2 regions of the Micromonospora yongxingensis genome follow, and region 1 is predicted to be linked to the other one. Evidence: riboswitches for the same ligand, from Rfam matches in the RefSeq annotation. Region 1 holds a riboswitch; the other holds the start of a gene.
The links. Region 1 has a riboswitch for cobalamin ahead of ACTWLT_RS25830 (ABC transporter substrate-binding protein). Riboswitches for the same ligand answer to the same signal wherever they lie in the genome.
Positions count from the first base shown of each region.

Region 2: another riboswitch for cobalamin. It lies ahead of ACTWLT_RS11670 (ribonucleoside-diphosphate reductase subunit alpha); the one in region 1 lies ahead of ACTWLT_RS25830 (ABC transporter substrate-binding protein).

Region 1 covers NZ_JBQXEO010000026.1:60,459-68,206, reverse strand. The annotation lists gene ACTWLT_RS25840 (C39 family peptidase) at 1-1,276, opposite strand, end outside; gene ACTWLT_RS25835 (M14 family metallopeptidase) at 1,487-3,367, shown strand; cobalamin riboswitch at 3,503-3,645, shown strand; gene ACTWLT_RS25830 (ABC transporter substrate-binding protein) at 3,735-4,670, shown strand; gene ACTWLT_RS25825 (FecCD family ABC transporter permease) at 4,792-5,826, shown strand; gene ACTWLT_RS25820 (ABC transporter ATP-binding protein) at 5,865-6,638, shown strand; gene ACTWLT_RS25815 (VOC family protein) at 6,647-7,420, opposite strand; gene ACTWLT_RS25810 (ABC transporter permease) at 7,515-7,748, opposite strand, start outside.
Region 2 covers NZ_JBQXEO010000007.1:144,915-152,662, reverse strand. The annotation lists gene ACTWLT_RS11685 (aminotransferase-like domain-containing protein) at 1-495, shown strand, start outside; gene ACTWLT_RS11680 (MFS transporter) at 550-2,079, opposite strand; gene ACTWLT_RS11675 (hypothetical protein) at 2,303-2,770, shown strand; cobalamin riboswitch at 2,963-3,178, shown strand; gene ACTWLT_RS11670 (ribonucleoside-diphosphate reductase subunit alpha) at 3,379-5,697, shown strand; gene ACTWLT_RS11665 (ribonucleotide-diphosphate reductase subunit beta) at 5,733-6,728, shown strand; gene ACTWLT_RS11660 (GNAT family N-acetyltransferase) at 6,819-7,121, shown strand; gene ACTWLT_RS11655 (dihydrofolate reductase family protein) at 7,170-7,748, opposite strand, start outside.

The DNA.
Region 1 (7,748 bases):
CGGAGACACCGCCGCTGGCGTTGGTCCGCTTGGTCCGCAGCCAGATCTGCTCGAACTGCTCCCGCTGGTAGACGTTGCGCACCACGTCGTTGCTCGACGAGGCGGGGTCGTTGACGATCACGTCGCCGTCGGCGGTGAAGCCGACCACCACGAACAGGTGCCCGGAGGTGCCGTAGTTCGCCCCGTCCAGCTCGCTGGCGAGGAAGGACTGGCTGGTCACCACCGGGATGCCGGCGGCGATGAAGCGCTCCAGCTCGTCCAGCGAGTGCAGCCGGGTCACCCGACCCTCCAGGCCGGGGAAGCTGGCCGCGTACGCGGTGTTGAAGGGCCAGTTGCCGGCGCCGTCGTACGCGTAGTCGTAGGTCATCCGGGCGGCGTGGTTGACGGTCGGGTCGGGGTAGGTCGGGTCCACCCAGGAGGTGTCGGCCGCCGACGGTTGGCGACCCCAGTACTCGACCACCATCTCGGTGGAGGTCGGTGAGCACCATGCCTCGCCGCCGCCGTCGTACTCGGGGTAGTGCCCGGAGTGCACGTTCTGGGAGTAGCGCGGCACCGGCAGCTCGACGCCCCAGGCGATGTGCCCGGCGCTCGGCGTGACGGTGAACCGGTCCGGCACGGTCGAACTCATCGCGCCCAGCATCCGGACCACCGGCGCGGCGGTCTGCCCGGGCGCCCGGTAGAGGGTCAGCCGCAGCTGGTACGACCGCAGCAGCACTCCGGCGGCGGCGTCGTCGATGCTGAAGGTGTCGGTCCAGATCGTCGACCAGGGGTCGCCCTGCCGGTTGACGGTGGTCCGCTTGATGTCGCTGTCGCCGGACGCCCAGCGGCCCATCACGTACCACGGGGTCTGGTCTCCGCTGGTGTAGCTGCCCTGCATCTCCACCTGGATCCAGGTGCCGGCGGGGGTCTCCGCGTTCCAGGAGGCGATCAGCTCGGTGGCGTCGAACCCGACCCGGGTCACCGGTGAGGTCCAGGTGCCGTACTCCCAGCTGCGGGTGGTGCCGGTGTGGGGGTCGGCGTACTCGGTGGTGCCGGCGGGGCGGGCAAGGGTGATGCCCGACCGGGCGCCGGGGACCACGCGGGTGCCGGTGCGGCTGCCCCGGTGCCAGTCGGCGGGCCCGGACCAGTCCTGGAAGGTGATCTGCTCGTCGTGGACGGTGGTGGACGGCCGGCCGGTGGCGAGCGGCTGGGCGGCTGCCGCGGGCGCGGCGGTGGCGAGCAGGGTGAGCGCGGTGACGCCGGCGAGGGCGGCCGCGTGCAGGCGGGATCTGGCCATGGGTGCTCCGCGGTGTCGAGGGGGCATCGTCGCTGGTCAGTGTCCCGCTTGGAAGGAAGTTTCGCCAGATGTTCGGTGGTGGAAAATCTTTGCCGCCGCGATGGTCCACCTGGGATGGACAAGGCAACGATGGATATTGATATGACCATGTGACTGATGGTGAAGTGTCCTCCACCGAGCGGGATCTCCCGCCCTTCGAGGAGGTAGTCCATGGCCCTCCGCACGCCCACCCCTCTCCGCCGTGTCCTGGTGCTCGCCGTCGTCACCGGGCTGGCAATCGTCACCGTCGCCGCCAACCCCGTCGCCGCCCGCCCGGCACCGGACCGCGCCGCCGAGCAGACCGCAGCCGGCTACCGGGTGCTCGGCCCCCGAACGGTCGCCGACCGCAATGCCGTGGCCCGCACCGGCGCCGCCATCGACTACTCCGAACACGGCGTGCTGCACATCTCGGCCACCGCCACCGAGGCCGCGGCGATCGGCCGGCTCGGCTTCCGGCTGGAACCGCTCGCCCCGCCGCCGAACGCCGAGCGCGGGGCTGGAGAGATGGGCACCCTGGCCTTCCCTCCCGCCGACTCCAACTACCACGACTACGCGGAGCTGACCGCCGTGGTGAACCGGGCCGTCGCCGACCACCCGGCCATCGCCCGCAAGATCAGCATCGGTACGTCGTACGAGGGTCGGGACCTGATGGCGGTGAAGATCTCCGACAACGTGGGCACCGACGAGGTCGAGCCGGAGATCCTGTTCAACGCCCAGCAGCACGCCCGCGAGCACCTGACCGTCGAGATGGCGATCTACCTGCTCAACCTCTTCACCGACAGCTACGGCGCCGACTCCCGGATCACGAACATCGTCAACAGTCGGGAGATCTGGATCGTGCCGACGGTCAACCCGGACGGCAGCGAGTACGACATCGCGACGGGTTCGTACCGGTCCTGGCGCAAGAACCGGCAGCCCAACAGCGGCTCGTCCAACGTCGGCACCGACCTGAACCGCAACTGGAGCTACAACTGGGGCTGCTGCGGTGGCTCGTCCGGCTCGACGTCGTCGGAGACCTACCGCGGCCCGTCGGCGTTCTCCGCACCGGAGACCCAGGCACTGCGCAACTTCGTCAACAGTCGGGTGGTCGGCGGGACGCAGCAGATCAGGGCGAACATCGACTTCCACACCTACTCGCAGCTGGTGCTCTGGCCGTACGGCTACACCACCGCGAACACCGCACCCGGCATGAGCGCGGACCAGTACAACACCTTCGCCACCATCGGCCAGCAGATGGCGGCCACCAACAACTACACCCCGGAGCAGTCCAGCGACCTCTACATCACCGACGGGGACAGCATCGACTGGATGTGGGCCACCCACAACATCTGGGCGTACACCTTCGAGATGTACCCGGGCTCGTCCAGCGGCGGCGGGTTCTACCCACCCGACGAGGTGATCCCGGCGCAGACCTCGCGCAACCGGGAGGCCGTGCTGATGCTCAGCGAGTACGCCGACTGCCCGTACCGGGCCATCGGCAAGCAGGCGCAGTACTGCGGTGGCGGTGGTGGCGGCACCACGGTCTGGTCGGACACCTTCGAGACGGCCACCGGGTGGACCACCAACCCGGCCGGCACCGACACCGCCACGGCCGGTGCGTTCGAGCGGGGCGCCGCCCAGGCGACCACCTCCAGCGGGCCCAAGCAGCTCACCCCGTACGCCGGCGCCAACGACCTGGTCACCGGGCGGCTCGCGGGATCGGCGGCCGGTGACCACGACCTCGACGGCGGCGTGACCAGCGCCCGGTCCCCGGCGGTGACCCTGCCGTCGTCCGGCACCCTGACCCTGTCGCTGGCCTGGTACCTGGCGCACGGCTCGAACGCCTCCTCGGCGGACTACCTGCGGGTGAGCGTGGTGCACAACGGAGGCACCACGGCACTGCTCACCCAGGCCGGTGCGGCGGCCAACCGCAACGGCACCTGGGCGGTGGCGAACCTCAACCTCACCCCGTACGCCGGCCAGTCGGTCCGCATCCTGGTCGAGGCGGCGGACGCCTCGGGCGCCAGCCTGGTCGAGGCGGCTGTGGACAACGTCACCATCACCGCCTCCTGATCGGGTGGGGCCCCGTCCCGCCCCCGGCGGGGCCCCACCACCCTCCTTCCCGCTCTCTCCCCAACCCCCTTCTCGGGCCGATCCGGGGCATATCGTCGTGACGCGATATCGGCTCACGGCGATATGTTCTAGATCAACGAGGCTGGTCCCAGCGGTGCGCTACCGTCTTAGCGACCAATCCGCAGCGAAGTCGGTGTGAAACCGGCGCTGTCCCGCAACTGTGATGCCCCGTCCTGTGCGACGGGGATTAGCCAGGTCGCCTGCGGAACGGTCGCGATACGCGCTCTCGAGGAAGGGCGCCTCGTGGGCGGGCGTACGAAAGTCCCTGTCGGCGAAGCACCACACTCCTCGACCGACAGGAGGACACATGTCCGGACGTACCCCCCGGCTCTTCGCCGCGACCCTCGCGGTCGCCGCGCTCGCCCTCGGCGCGTGCGCCGAGAAGACCGCCGACCAGCCGGCCGCCGGCGCCAGCTCCGCGACCGCCAGCTACCCCGTCACGGTCGGCTCGCTCACGCTCGACAAGCGCCCCGAGAAGATCGTCTCGCTGTCGGCCAGCGCCACCGAGATGCTCTTCGCCATCGGTGCCGGCCCGCAGGTGACCGCGGTCGACGACAACTCCAACTACCCGGCCGAGGCGCCCAAGAGCGACCTCTCCGGCTTCCAGCCGAACGCGGAGGCGATCGCCGGCAAGAGCCCCGACCTGGTGGTGCTCTCCGACGACCGAAACAAGATCGTCGACCAGCTCGGCAAGCTGAAGATCCCGGTCTACCTGACCCCGGCGGCGACCACGTTGGACGACACCTACCGGCAGATCACCGACCTGGGCTCCCTGACCGGCCACGCCGACCAGGCCGCCGACGTCACCGGGCGGATGAAGGACGACATCGCCAAGCTGGTCAAGGACCTGCCGCAGCGCACCGAGAAGCTCACCTACTACCACGAGCTGGGCCCCGAGCTGTACAGCGCGACCAGCAAGACCTTCATCGGCTCGCTCTACAGCCTCGTCGGTCTCACCAACATCGCCGACCCGGCCGACGCCGACAGCAAGAACGGCGGCTACCCGCAGCTGTCCCAGGAGTTCATCGTCAAGGCCGACCCGGACTTCGTCTTCCTGGCCGACTCCAAGTGCTGCCAGCAGAACGCCGACTCGGTCAAGGCCCGCAGCGGCTGGGCCGGGCTGACCGCGGTGAAGAACAGCCAGATCGTCGCGCTGGACGACGACGTCGCCTCCCGCTGGGGCCCCCGGATCGTGGACCTGCTCCGGGTCATCATCGACGCGGTCGCCAAGGTGCCCGCGTGACCCTCGTCCGTCGGTGAGCGAGGCACCACCGGTGGACGCCACGGCACCACCCACCCGGCCGGCCGGGACGCCACCACCGTCCCGGCCCGCCGGGTCGCCGTCCGGAGCCCGGCCCGCCGGCCTGCGCAAACGCTGGCTGGTCGCCGGCGTCTTCGCGGTGCTCGTCGCGCTGGTCGCCGGGGTGTCGTTCGGCCCGGTCAGCCTGCCGCCGGGCAGCGTCGCCGCCGAGCTGCTCAACCTGATCCCCGGGGTGCGTCTGGACAGCGGGCTGACCGAGCGGGAGATCGCGATCGTCACGGAGCTGCGGCTGCCCCGGGTGGTGCTGGGCCTGCTCGTCGGCGGTCTCCTCGCCCTGGCCGGCGGCTGCTACCAGGGTGTGTTCCGCAACCCGCTGGCCGACCCGTACCTGCTGGGCGTCGCCGCCGGCGCGGGCCTCGCGGTCACCGCGGTGATCGCTCTGGGCGGCGTCGGGCGGGAGGGTTCGATCACCGGCCTGCCGATGACCATTCCGCTGGCCGCGTTCGCCGGCTCGCTGCTCGCCGTGACGATGACCTACCTGCTCGGTGGTGCCGGCGGGCGGAGCCGGTCGCCGGCCATGCTGATCCTGGCCGGCGTGGCGGTCTCCGCGTTCCTCTCCGCCGGGCAGACCTACCTGCTGCAACGGCACTCCGACAGCATCCAGCCGGTCTACTCCTGGCTGCTCGGTCGGTTGGCCACCGCGGGTTGGCACGACGTTCTGCTGGTGCTGCCGTACGCCGTGCTCACCACCGTGGTGGTGCTGCTGCACCGCCGCGAGCTGGACGTCCTCGCGGTCGGTGACGACGAGGCGAGGAGCCTCGGCCTGCACCCGCAGCGCTCCCGCTACCTGCTGATCGCCGCCGCCTCGCTGGGCACCGCCGCGGCGGTCTCCGCGACCGGTCTGATCGGCTTCGTCGGCATCATCGTGCCGCACACCGTCCGGCTGCTCGCCGGGGCGAGCTACCGCGTGATCCTGCCGCTGTCGCTGCTGTTCGGCGGCGCGTTCCTGGCGCTGACCGACGTGGTGGCCCGCACGGCCGCCGCCCCGGCCGAGATCCCGATCGGGGTGGTCACCGCTCTGCTCGGTGGCCCGTTCTTCGTGCTCGTGCTGCGTACCGCCCGGCGGGTGCTCACGTGAGCCGGCACCCCACCATCGACACCGAGGCCGCCCCGGGCGTGCCGGCCGTCGAGGTCCGGGACCTGCACGTCAGCCTGGACCGCACGCCGATCCTCGCCGGCGTCGACCTCACCGTCGCCGCCGGCGAGTGGGTCACCGTGATCGGCCCGAACGGCGCCGGGAAGTCGACCCTGCTGCGCGCCGTCGGCGGGCTGCTGCCCGCGCCGGGGGCGATCACCCTGTTCGGTACGCCGAGCGCCGCGCTGCGCCGCCGGGACCGCGCCCGGGTGGTGGCCACGGTGGCGCAGTCCCCGGTGGTGCCGCCCGGAATGTCGGTGCTCGACTACGTGCTGCTGGGACGCACCCCGTACATCCCGCCGCTGGGCCGGGAGTCGGCGGCCGACGTGGACGCCGTCGACGAGGTGCTCGACCGGTTGGATCTCACCGGCTTCCACCGCCGGGAGCTGGCGACCCTCTCCGGAGGCGAGCGGCAGCGGGTCTTCCTCGCCCGGGCGCTGGCCCAGGGCGCGACGCTGCTGCTGCTCGACGAGCCGACCAGTGCGCTGGACATCGGTCACCAGCAGGAGGTGCTGGAGCTGGTCGACCAGTTGCGCCGCGAGCACGGCCTGACCGTGCTCGCCACGATGCACGACCTCTCCGTGGCCGGCGAGTACGCCGACCGGATGGTGATGCTCGCCGCTGGCCGGGTGGTGGCCTCCGGGACGCCGCGCGAGGTGCTGACCGAGCATCTTCTCGCCACCCACTACCGGGCCAGCGTCCGCGTGGTCGACGGCGCCCACGGTCCCCTCGTGGTCCCAGTCCGCCCACGCTGAGCAGGCGGTCAGTCGCCGTCCGGGCCGAGGTCGATGACGGAGAAGAGGGCGCCCTGGGGGTCGCGCAGGGCGGCGAACCGCCCGGCGGGGTTGTCGCGCGGCGGGACCAGGATCGTCCCGCCCAGCTCGGCGGCGCGCGCCGCGGCGGCGTCCGCGTCCGCCACCGCGAAGTACACCGTCCAGTACGCCGGCAGGTCGGCCGGGAAGTCGTCGGCGAACGGCGGCATCATCCCGGCGACGATCCGCGCCCCGAGCCGCCACCCGGTGTACGTCATCCCGCCGACCGCCTGGTCGTCCGGCTGCCAACCGAACACCAGCTCGTAGAAGACCTTCGCGCCCTCCGGGTCCGGGGTGACCAGCTCGTTCCAGCTCATGGCGCCCGGCACGTTGAACACCTCGGCGCCGGGCATCGCCTGCGGTTGCCAGACGCTGAACGTGGCGCCCGCCGGGTCGGCGAAGACCGCCATCCGGCCCCGGTCGAAGACCTCGAACGGCGGCACGACGACCTGCCCGCCGGCCCGTTCGACCCGCCCGGCGACCAGCTCCGCGTCGTCCGTGGCGAGGTACGTGGACCAGATCGGCACCTGGTCCGGGATCGCCGGCGGCCCGGCGCCGGCCACCGGCCGCCCGTCGAGCAGGAAGACGGTGTAACCGCCCGCCTCCTGCTCCGGTGTCACCCGGCCGGTCCAGCCGAACAGCTCCGGGTAGAAGCGCCGGGCGTCGGCCAGGTCCGGGGTGGCCAGGTCGGCCCAGCAGGGCGTACCCGGCGGGACGGTGCTCACGGTGAAGACCCCTCTCGGCCCGGGGCGGCCACCACGGCCCCCTGCCGATCCTGGCACCGTCCCGCCGCGGCCCGGGGCGGAAACGGACGAATCGTCAGCTGAACCGGCGACCCTCGTCCCGCCGGTACGCCCAGCCGGCGAGCGTGGCGAGCAGCACCACCCAGACACCGAGCATGACCAGCGCCAGCGGCTGGACGCGGTAGTCGCCGACCGCCGCCCACATGAGCTCGGCCGCGCCCCGGGTGGGCAGGAACGGCGCGATCGTCTCGATGAACCCCGGTGCGTCACCCGGCGCGGAGAGCAGGCCCCCGCCGAACGCGAGCGGCAG
Region 2 (7,748 bases), on a different contig from region 1:
CTGCGCTCACTCACCAAGAGCGTCTCGCCGGCCGTCCGCGTCGCCGCCGTCATCGCGCGCGGGCCGGCACGCGAACGGCTCCTGGCCGACCGCGGAGCCGAGTCGATGTACGTCAGCGGGCTCCTCCAGGCCGCGGCGCTCGACGTGGTGACCCAACCCGCGTGGCAGACGCACCTCCGTGGCCTGCGGCAGCAGCTCGGCACACGGCGGGACCTTCTCGTCGCGGCCCTGCGCGAGCACGCAGCGGCGGCGGACATCGAGATGGTGCCGGCAGGAGGGCTGAACCTCTGGGTACGCCTCCCCGAGGGAACGGACGTCCACCAGCTCGCGTACGACTGCGAGAGGGCCGGGCTCATCATCGCCCCCGGAAACGAGTGGTTCCCGGCGGAACCCACCGGTCCGTTCGTACGCCTCAACTATGCCGGGCCGAATCCCGCGGCCTTCCCCGCCGGAGCGCGCGTCCTCGGCCGGGCACTCACGAACCACCCCGCCTGACCAGGTGCTCGTCGACCGGCTCGTCGACGCTCCGGGGACAGGGCGTCGGCACCGTCAGCGTGCCGCGCCTTCGGTGACGGGTGGACGCTCCGCCGTAGTAGCGGTGCGTGGGCCGGCGGGTCGCATGAGGACGGCCACGAGCAGGCCGGCGATGACGCCGACGGCTCCGGCCACGGCGAAGGTCGCCTGGACGCCGGCCACCCCGGCGGCGTGCGCCGCGCTGTCCAGCACCTGCCGTCCGGCTGCCGGGGCGGCACGCAGCAGGCCGGTTGTCTGCCCGCCGGCGATGGCGTGCGCGACGTGCGTCGGATCCGGAATGCCCCGTCCGGCCAGGATGCTTTCCGCGCGGGCGGTGAAGACGCTGCCCAGCGCGGCGATGCCGAAGGCGAAACCGAGCTGGCGGGTGGTGTTGACCGCGCCGGCCGCCATGCCGCCCCGCTCCACGGGTACCAGGGACATGGAGACCGAACCGAGGATGGGCGTCGCGAGACCGACGCCGACGCCGACGAGGGCGAGCCCCGGCAGCAGCGACGGCCACCCGGCCGCACCGTGCACGAGCGCCGCGGTGAGCAGGCTGCCGAGCCCGACGAACAGCAGCCCGGCGCCGATGACCAGGTCCGGCCGCCGACCGTGCAGCACCCGCCCCAGCACCGCCGAGACACCGAACGCGGTGACGGACAGCGGCAGACCGGTGAGCCCCGCGGCGAGCGGACTCATCCCCAACACGGACTGCAACCAGATCGAGGTGTAGGTGAACGTGGTGAAGGCGGCGAACGTGAGCAACAGACCGGCGAGCAGCACCGCGACGAACGAGCGGTTGCGCAGCAGGGTGAGGTCGAACATGGCGTGTCGGGTGCGCGCCTCGATCACCACGAACCCGGCCAGCAGGAGCGCCGCCGCCACCAGCAGCGACCAGACAACGCGGCTGGACCACCCGTCCTCGTTGGCCCGGATGAGTCCGTAGGTCGCGCAGGCCGCGGCGGCGGTGAAACCCGCCATGCCGGGAACGTCGATCCGGCCCCGGACGGGCGTACGGGCCTCGGTGAGGGCCGTTCGACACAGCAGGATGGCGACGGCGCTGACCGGCAGGTTGACGAGGAAGATCCAGCGCCACGACGCGCCCTCGGTGAGCAGCCCGCCGAGGATCGGGCCCACCGCGGCCGAGGCGCCCGACACCGCACCCCACATGCCGTAGGCGCTTCCCCGGTCACGGCCCGCGTAGGCGCTGTTGAGCAGGGCGAACGTGGTCGCGAACATGGCCGCCGCACCGACGCCCTGGATGGCGCGCGCGGCGATCAACACGCCCGAGTTCGGTGCGAGACCGCACATCAGCGACGAGACCGCGAAGAGCGCGAGCCCCACGACGTACACGCGGCGGTGCCCCACCCGGTCGCCGATCGAGCCGGCGCCGAGCACCAGGGCGCCCAGCGCGAGGGCGTACGCGTCGATGACCCACTGCAACGCCCCGAAGGACGCGCCCAGGTCGTCGACCATGTCGGGCAGGGCGACGATCACGATCGTGACGTCGATCAGGAGCATGAACGTACCCAGACAGACCGTCAGCAGTGGCAGCCACCTGCGCATCCTGGTACCTGCTTTCCTCCGGGCGGCTGCCCCAGCTGGCGGGCTCGAGCTCGGGCTGGTCGAACAGACGCAACCAGCTTCCGTCCGACCGATGACGGACAACCTGTGCGCGCCAGTGATTCGAACCGGTTCGAATCACTTGGTCGACGATGCACGTGAATGTTGACTGTGCCGGTCCGGAAGCGCCCGCCGTGGGCGGGGCACCGAGAGAACGGAGGCACCTTTGACCACCTCGCGACCGCGAATCCTGGCGATGCTCGCCGCGCTGGTCCTCCTCACCACCGGGACGGTGTTTCTCGCCGGTCCGCCGGCGCGGGCGGCGACCGGTACCTGTTCGGGTTCGAAGGTCGGTGGCTTCGACCTGTACGGGGACGTGGCCATCAACGGCTCGACGAGATACGGATATGTCGAGGTCTACTACAGCGGCGGATACAACTGCGCACGGACCGTGTCGAGTCCGAACACCTGGGGCGTCAGCAAGGTCATGTCCGTCGAGCTGTGGGTCTGCTCGTCGGGCACCAGCAACTGCCGGCTCCTGGCGCCGGACGACCGGGACCACGGCACCTACCGGTACTACGCCGGTCCGGTGACCGCCTACGCCAGCGGAAAGTGCATCTGGGTCATCGGCAACATCTACTACCCGCCGACGGACTCCAACGCCGGGAACAACAAAACGGGTTGGTGCGGCTGATGTCCACGTCAGGACGCTCCATGTTCGCCTGACTGACGGGAGCGGGTCACTGCATCCGCACTGCCGCACGGTGCGCGCTGAGTTCCCTCCAGCGCGCACCGTGCGCCGTTCCGGCTGCGGGCCGTCCAGGTGCGAGGCCCGACACGCCCGGGACCGACATGTGGGGTGTGACAATGGAATCCCTCCCCATATATGGTGTCGAGCGCAGCTGGTTCGACCGCTCATCGCAGTGGCCGAGGCAAGAGGGAACCTGGTGGAAATCCGGGACTGCCCCGCAGCGGTGAGTGGGAACGACCGCCGTCATCAGCACTGGGCCGCGAAGCGGCCTGGGAAGCGACGGCCAGTAGGAGACCGGCGAGCCCGGTCGTGCCCGCAAGTCCGAAGACCTGCCAGCGCGCCGCACACCCGCACCCGGGTGGGCGGCGGTCCGAGGCCGCGTGGGACGGCTGACGCCACCTGACCCACGCCCGTCGGCGTGGCGTCCGCCGGTGTCCGCCTCCTCGTGTCCGAGGGCCATCAGGTCCCGAACTCGCGAGGAGTGAGTAGTGACGGTCACCCAGGCAGTCCCGGTCACCGCCGACCCGGCCCCGTCCGGTCGGCGGACGCCGATGCGTGTCCGCAAACGCGACGGCGCCACCGAACAGGTGGACGTAAACAAGATCGTCCGGGCGGTCGAGCGGTGGGCCGACGACCTCACCGACGTCGACCCGCTGCGGGTGGCGACCCGGACGATCAGCGGCCTGTACGACGGCGCGACGACGGCCGAACTGGACCGGCTGTCCATCCAGACCGCGGCCGAGATGATCGGAGAGGAACCGCAGTACTCCCGCCTCGCCGCCCGGCTGCTGGCCGGCTACGTCGACAAGGAGGTCCGCCGGCAGGGCATCACCTCGTTCAGCGCGGCGATCCGGACCGGCCACGCCGAGGGACTGATCGGAGACGACACCGCCGCGTTCGTCGCCACCCACGGCCGTACCCTCGACGACGCCGTGGACGCGGGCGGCGACCGGCGGTTCGAGTACTTCGGCCTGCGCACGGTCTACGACCGGTATCTGCTGCGCCACCCGAGCAGCCGGCTGGTGCTGGAGACCCCGCAGTACTGGCTGCTGCGGGTGGCCTGCGGGTTGTCCCGTACGCCGGACGAGGCGGTCGGTTTCTACCGGCTGATGTCCAGCCTGGCCTACCTGCCCAGCTCGCCGACGCTGTTCAACTCCGGTACCCGGCACACCCAGATGTCCTCCTGCTACCTCGTCGACTCGCCGCGCGACGAGTTGGACTCGATCTACCAGCGGTACGCCCAGGTCGCCAACCTGTCCAAGTTCGCCGGCGGCATCGGCATCGCCTACTCCCGCGTCCGGTCCCGGGGTTCGCTGATCCGCGGCACGAACGGGCAGTCCAACGGGATCGTGCCGTGGCTGCGCACGCTGGACGCGAGCGTCGCGGCGGTCAACCAGGGCGGCCGGCGCAAGGGCGCGGCCTGCGTCTACCTGGAGCCGTGGCACCCGGACGTCGAGGAGTTCCTGCAACTGCGGGACAACACCGGCGAGGACGCCCGGCGCACCCACAACCTGAATCTGGCCAACTGGATCCCGGACGAGTTCATGCGCCGCGTCGAGGCCGACGAGATGTGGTCGCTGTTCGACCCGCACGAGGTGCCGGAACTGCCCGACCTGTGGGGGGAGCGGTTCGACGCCGCGTACCGGGCGGCCGAGGCGCAGGGCCGCCAGGTGCGGCAGGTCCCGGCACGGGAGCTGTACGGAAAGATGATGCGCACCCTGGCCCAGACCGGCAACGGGTGGATGACCTTCAAGGACGCGGCGAACCGGCTGTGCAACCAGACCGCCGAGCCGGGCAACGTGGTGCACCTGTCCAACCTCTGCACCGAGATCATCGAGGTGTCCAGCGACACCGAGACCGCCGTGTGCAACCTCGGCTCGGTAAACCTCGCCGCTCACCTCACCGACGGCGGCGTCGACTGGGAGCGGCTGCGCGCCACGGTCCGTACCGCCGTGACGTTCCTCGACCGGGTCATCGACATCAACTACTACCCGACCCCGCAGGCGGCGGCGAGCAACCCCCGCTGGCGGCCGGTCGGGCTCGGGCTGATGGGCCTGCAGGACGTGTTCTTCGCCCTGCGGCTGCCGTTCGACTCCCCGGCCGCGCGCGAGCTGTCCACCCGGATCAGCGAGGAGCTGTACCTGACCGCCCTGGAGACCTCCGCCGACCTGGCGCGCCGCTTCGGCGCGCATCCGGCGTACCCGCAGACCCGGGCCGCGCGGGGCCAGCTGCAGCCCGACCTGTGGGGTGTCGAGGGCACGCAGACCGCGCGGTGGGACGCACTGCGGAAGCGGGTCGAGACGGACGGGCTGCGGAACTCGCTGCTGGTGGCGGTCGCCCCGACCGCCACCATCGCCTCGATCGCCGGCTGTTACGAGTGCGTGGAGCCGCAGGTGTCGAACCTGTTCAAGCGCGAGACCCTGTCGGGTGAGTTCCTCCAGGTCAACACCGCTCTGGTACGCGAGCTGAAGGCCCGTGGCCTGTGGACCGAACAGATCAGGTCGGCGATCAGGCGCGCCGAGGGGTCGGTGCAGGACATCGCGGAGCTGCCGAGCGCCGTCCGGGAGCTGTTCCGTACCGCGTGGGAGCTGCCGCAGCGGGCGCTGATCGACCTGGGCGCCGCCCGCGCACCGTTCATCGACCAGTCGCAGTCGCTGAACCTGTTCCTGGCCTCGCCGACCATCGGCAAGCTCTCCTCGATGTACCTGTACGCCTGGAAGGCCGGGCTGAAGACCACCTACTACCTGCGCTCCCGCCCCGCCACCCGCATCCAGCAGGCCACCGTCGCCCTCACCGCACCCGCGGCGACCGACGCGGAGGCGCTGGCCTGCTCGCTGGAGAACCCCGAGTCGTGCGAGGCCTGCCAGTGACCGCCGCCGACACCACCGACACGAGGACCACGCACATGCTGCTCGACCCCGGGATGGACCTCACCCTCCGCCCGATGCGGTACCCGCACTTCTTCGACCGGTTCCGTGACGCCATCCGCAACACCTGGACCGTCGAGGAGGTCGACCTGCACGCCGACCTCGCCGACCTCGACAAGCTCTCGCCGGCCGAGCGGCACCTGGTCGGCCGCCTGGTGGCCTTCTTCGCCACCGGCGACACCATCGTCGCCAACAACCTCGTGCTCAACCTCTACCAGCACGTCAACAGCCCCGAGGGCCGCCTCTACCTGTCCCGGCAGCTGTTCGAGGAGGCGGTGCACGTCCAGTTCTACCTCAACCTGCTCGACACGTACGTGCCCGACGAGGCCGAGCGCTTCGAGGCTTTCGCGGCCATCGAGAACATCCCCTCGATCCGTCGTAAGGCCGAGTTCTGCTTCCGGTGGATCGACTCCCTGGACGACCTGCGGCAACTGCGGTCCCGCGAGGACCGGCGGACGTTCCTGCTCAACCTGATCTGCTTCGCCGCCTGCATCGAGGGGTTGTTCTTCTACGGCGCGTTCGCCTACGTCTACTTCCTGCGCTCGCGGGGGCTGCTCCACGGCCTGGCCTCCGGCACCAACTGGGTGTTCCGCGACGAGTCCATGCACATGGCCTTCGCCTTCGACGTGGTGGACACCGTGCGTCGCGAGGAACCGGACCTGTTCGACGACGACCTCGCCGACCAGGTCCGCCTGATGCTCACCGAGGCCGTCGAGTGTGAGGTCCAGTTCGCCGAGGACCTGCTCGGCCACGGTGTGCCGGGACTGACCCTGACCGACATGCGGGAGTACCTCCAGCACGTCGCCGACCGGCGCCTGGCCCAGCTCGGCATCGTCCCGCACTACGGGTCGGTCAACCCGTTCGCCTTCATGGAGTTGCAGGACGTGCAGGAGTTGTCCAACTTCTTCGAGCGGCGGGTGTCGGCGTACCAGGTCGGGATCACCGGCGCCGTGGCCTTCGACGACGACTTCTAGCCCGAAGCCCCGGTCCGCGACCACGGCGGGCCCGGGCTTCGGCGCACCCACCGGAACGGGGGCCGACCGGCAGCGTGATTGGATGGTCAGGTGCAGTTCACCGTGACAGACGCGCCGACGCGGGAGCGGTTCGAAGCGCGCGACGAGGCGGGCGTGGTCGCCGGGCTGGTCACCTACCAGTTGACCGGCAACATCATCGTCTACACCCACACCGAGGTTGATCCGGCGTTCGAGGGCAGGGGCGTCGGCTCGACCCTGGCTCGTGCCGTGATGGACGACGCGCGGGCCAGGGGCCGGACCGTCGTGCCGATCTGCCCGTTCCTCGCCGAGTGGCTGGTCAAGCACCCGGAGTACGAGGGCATCGTGGCCCGGTCGACCCGCAAGGTCAAATAGCTCCCCCGCCCGGGCAGGCAGGCATGGCCTGCCTGCCCGGGCGAGTGGTCAGACCGACTCCGGGGCGGCGGACGTGCGGCTGTAGGTGAGGAAGATCGCCCCGCTGTCCAGCACGGTGTGGTCGCTGAGTTGCCAGGTACGGGGCTCGAAGGCGGCGTCGCGCCCGAACAGCGGGATGCCCGCTCCGATGGTCAACGGAGCCAGCTTGACGATCAGCTGATCGATCTCGGCGTACAGGGCGCCGGCCAGGGCTCCGCCGCCGATCACCCAGATGTCCTTGCCGTCCTGCCGCTTCAGGTCACGTACGGTGCCGATCGGGTCGCCGGACAGGACCTGGACCGCCCCGTCCGGGCTTCCGGACAGCGTGCGCGAGAACACGAGGTGGCGCAGGTGGGGATAGGCGTCGGTGACGCCGGCCTTCAGCCCGATCTCGTAGGAGTGACGTCCCTCCAGCACGGTGTCGAACCGGGTGCCCTCGGCCGTGACGCCGAGCGCCTGCCTGGCCGGGCCCGGCAGGGTCTCCGGGTATTCGGCGACCAGGTGGCGCAGGTAGTCCTCGGGGATCGGCCAGAAGCCGCCGGGGCCGGTGGGGTCGGCGCCGTCCGGGCCGGCGATGAAGCCGTCGAG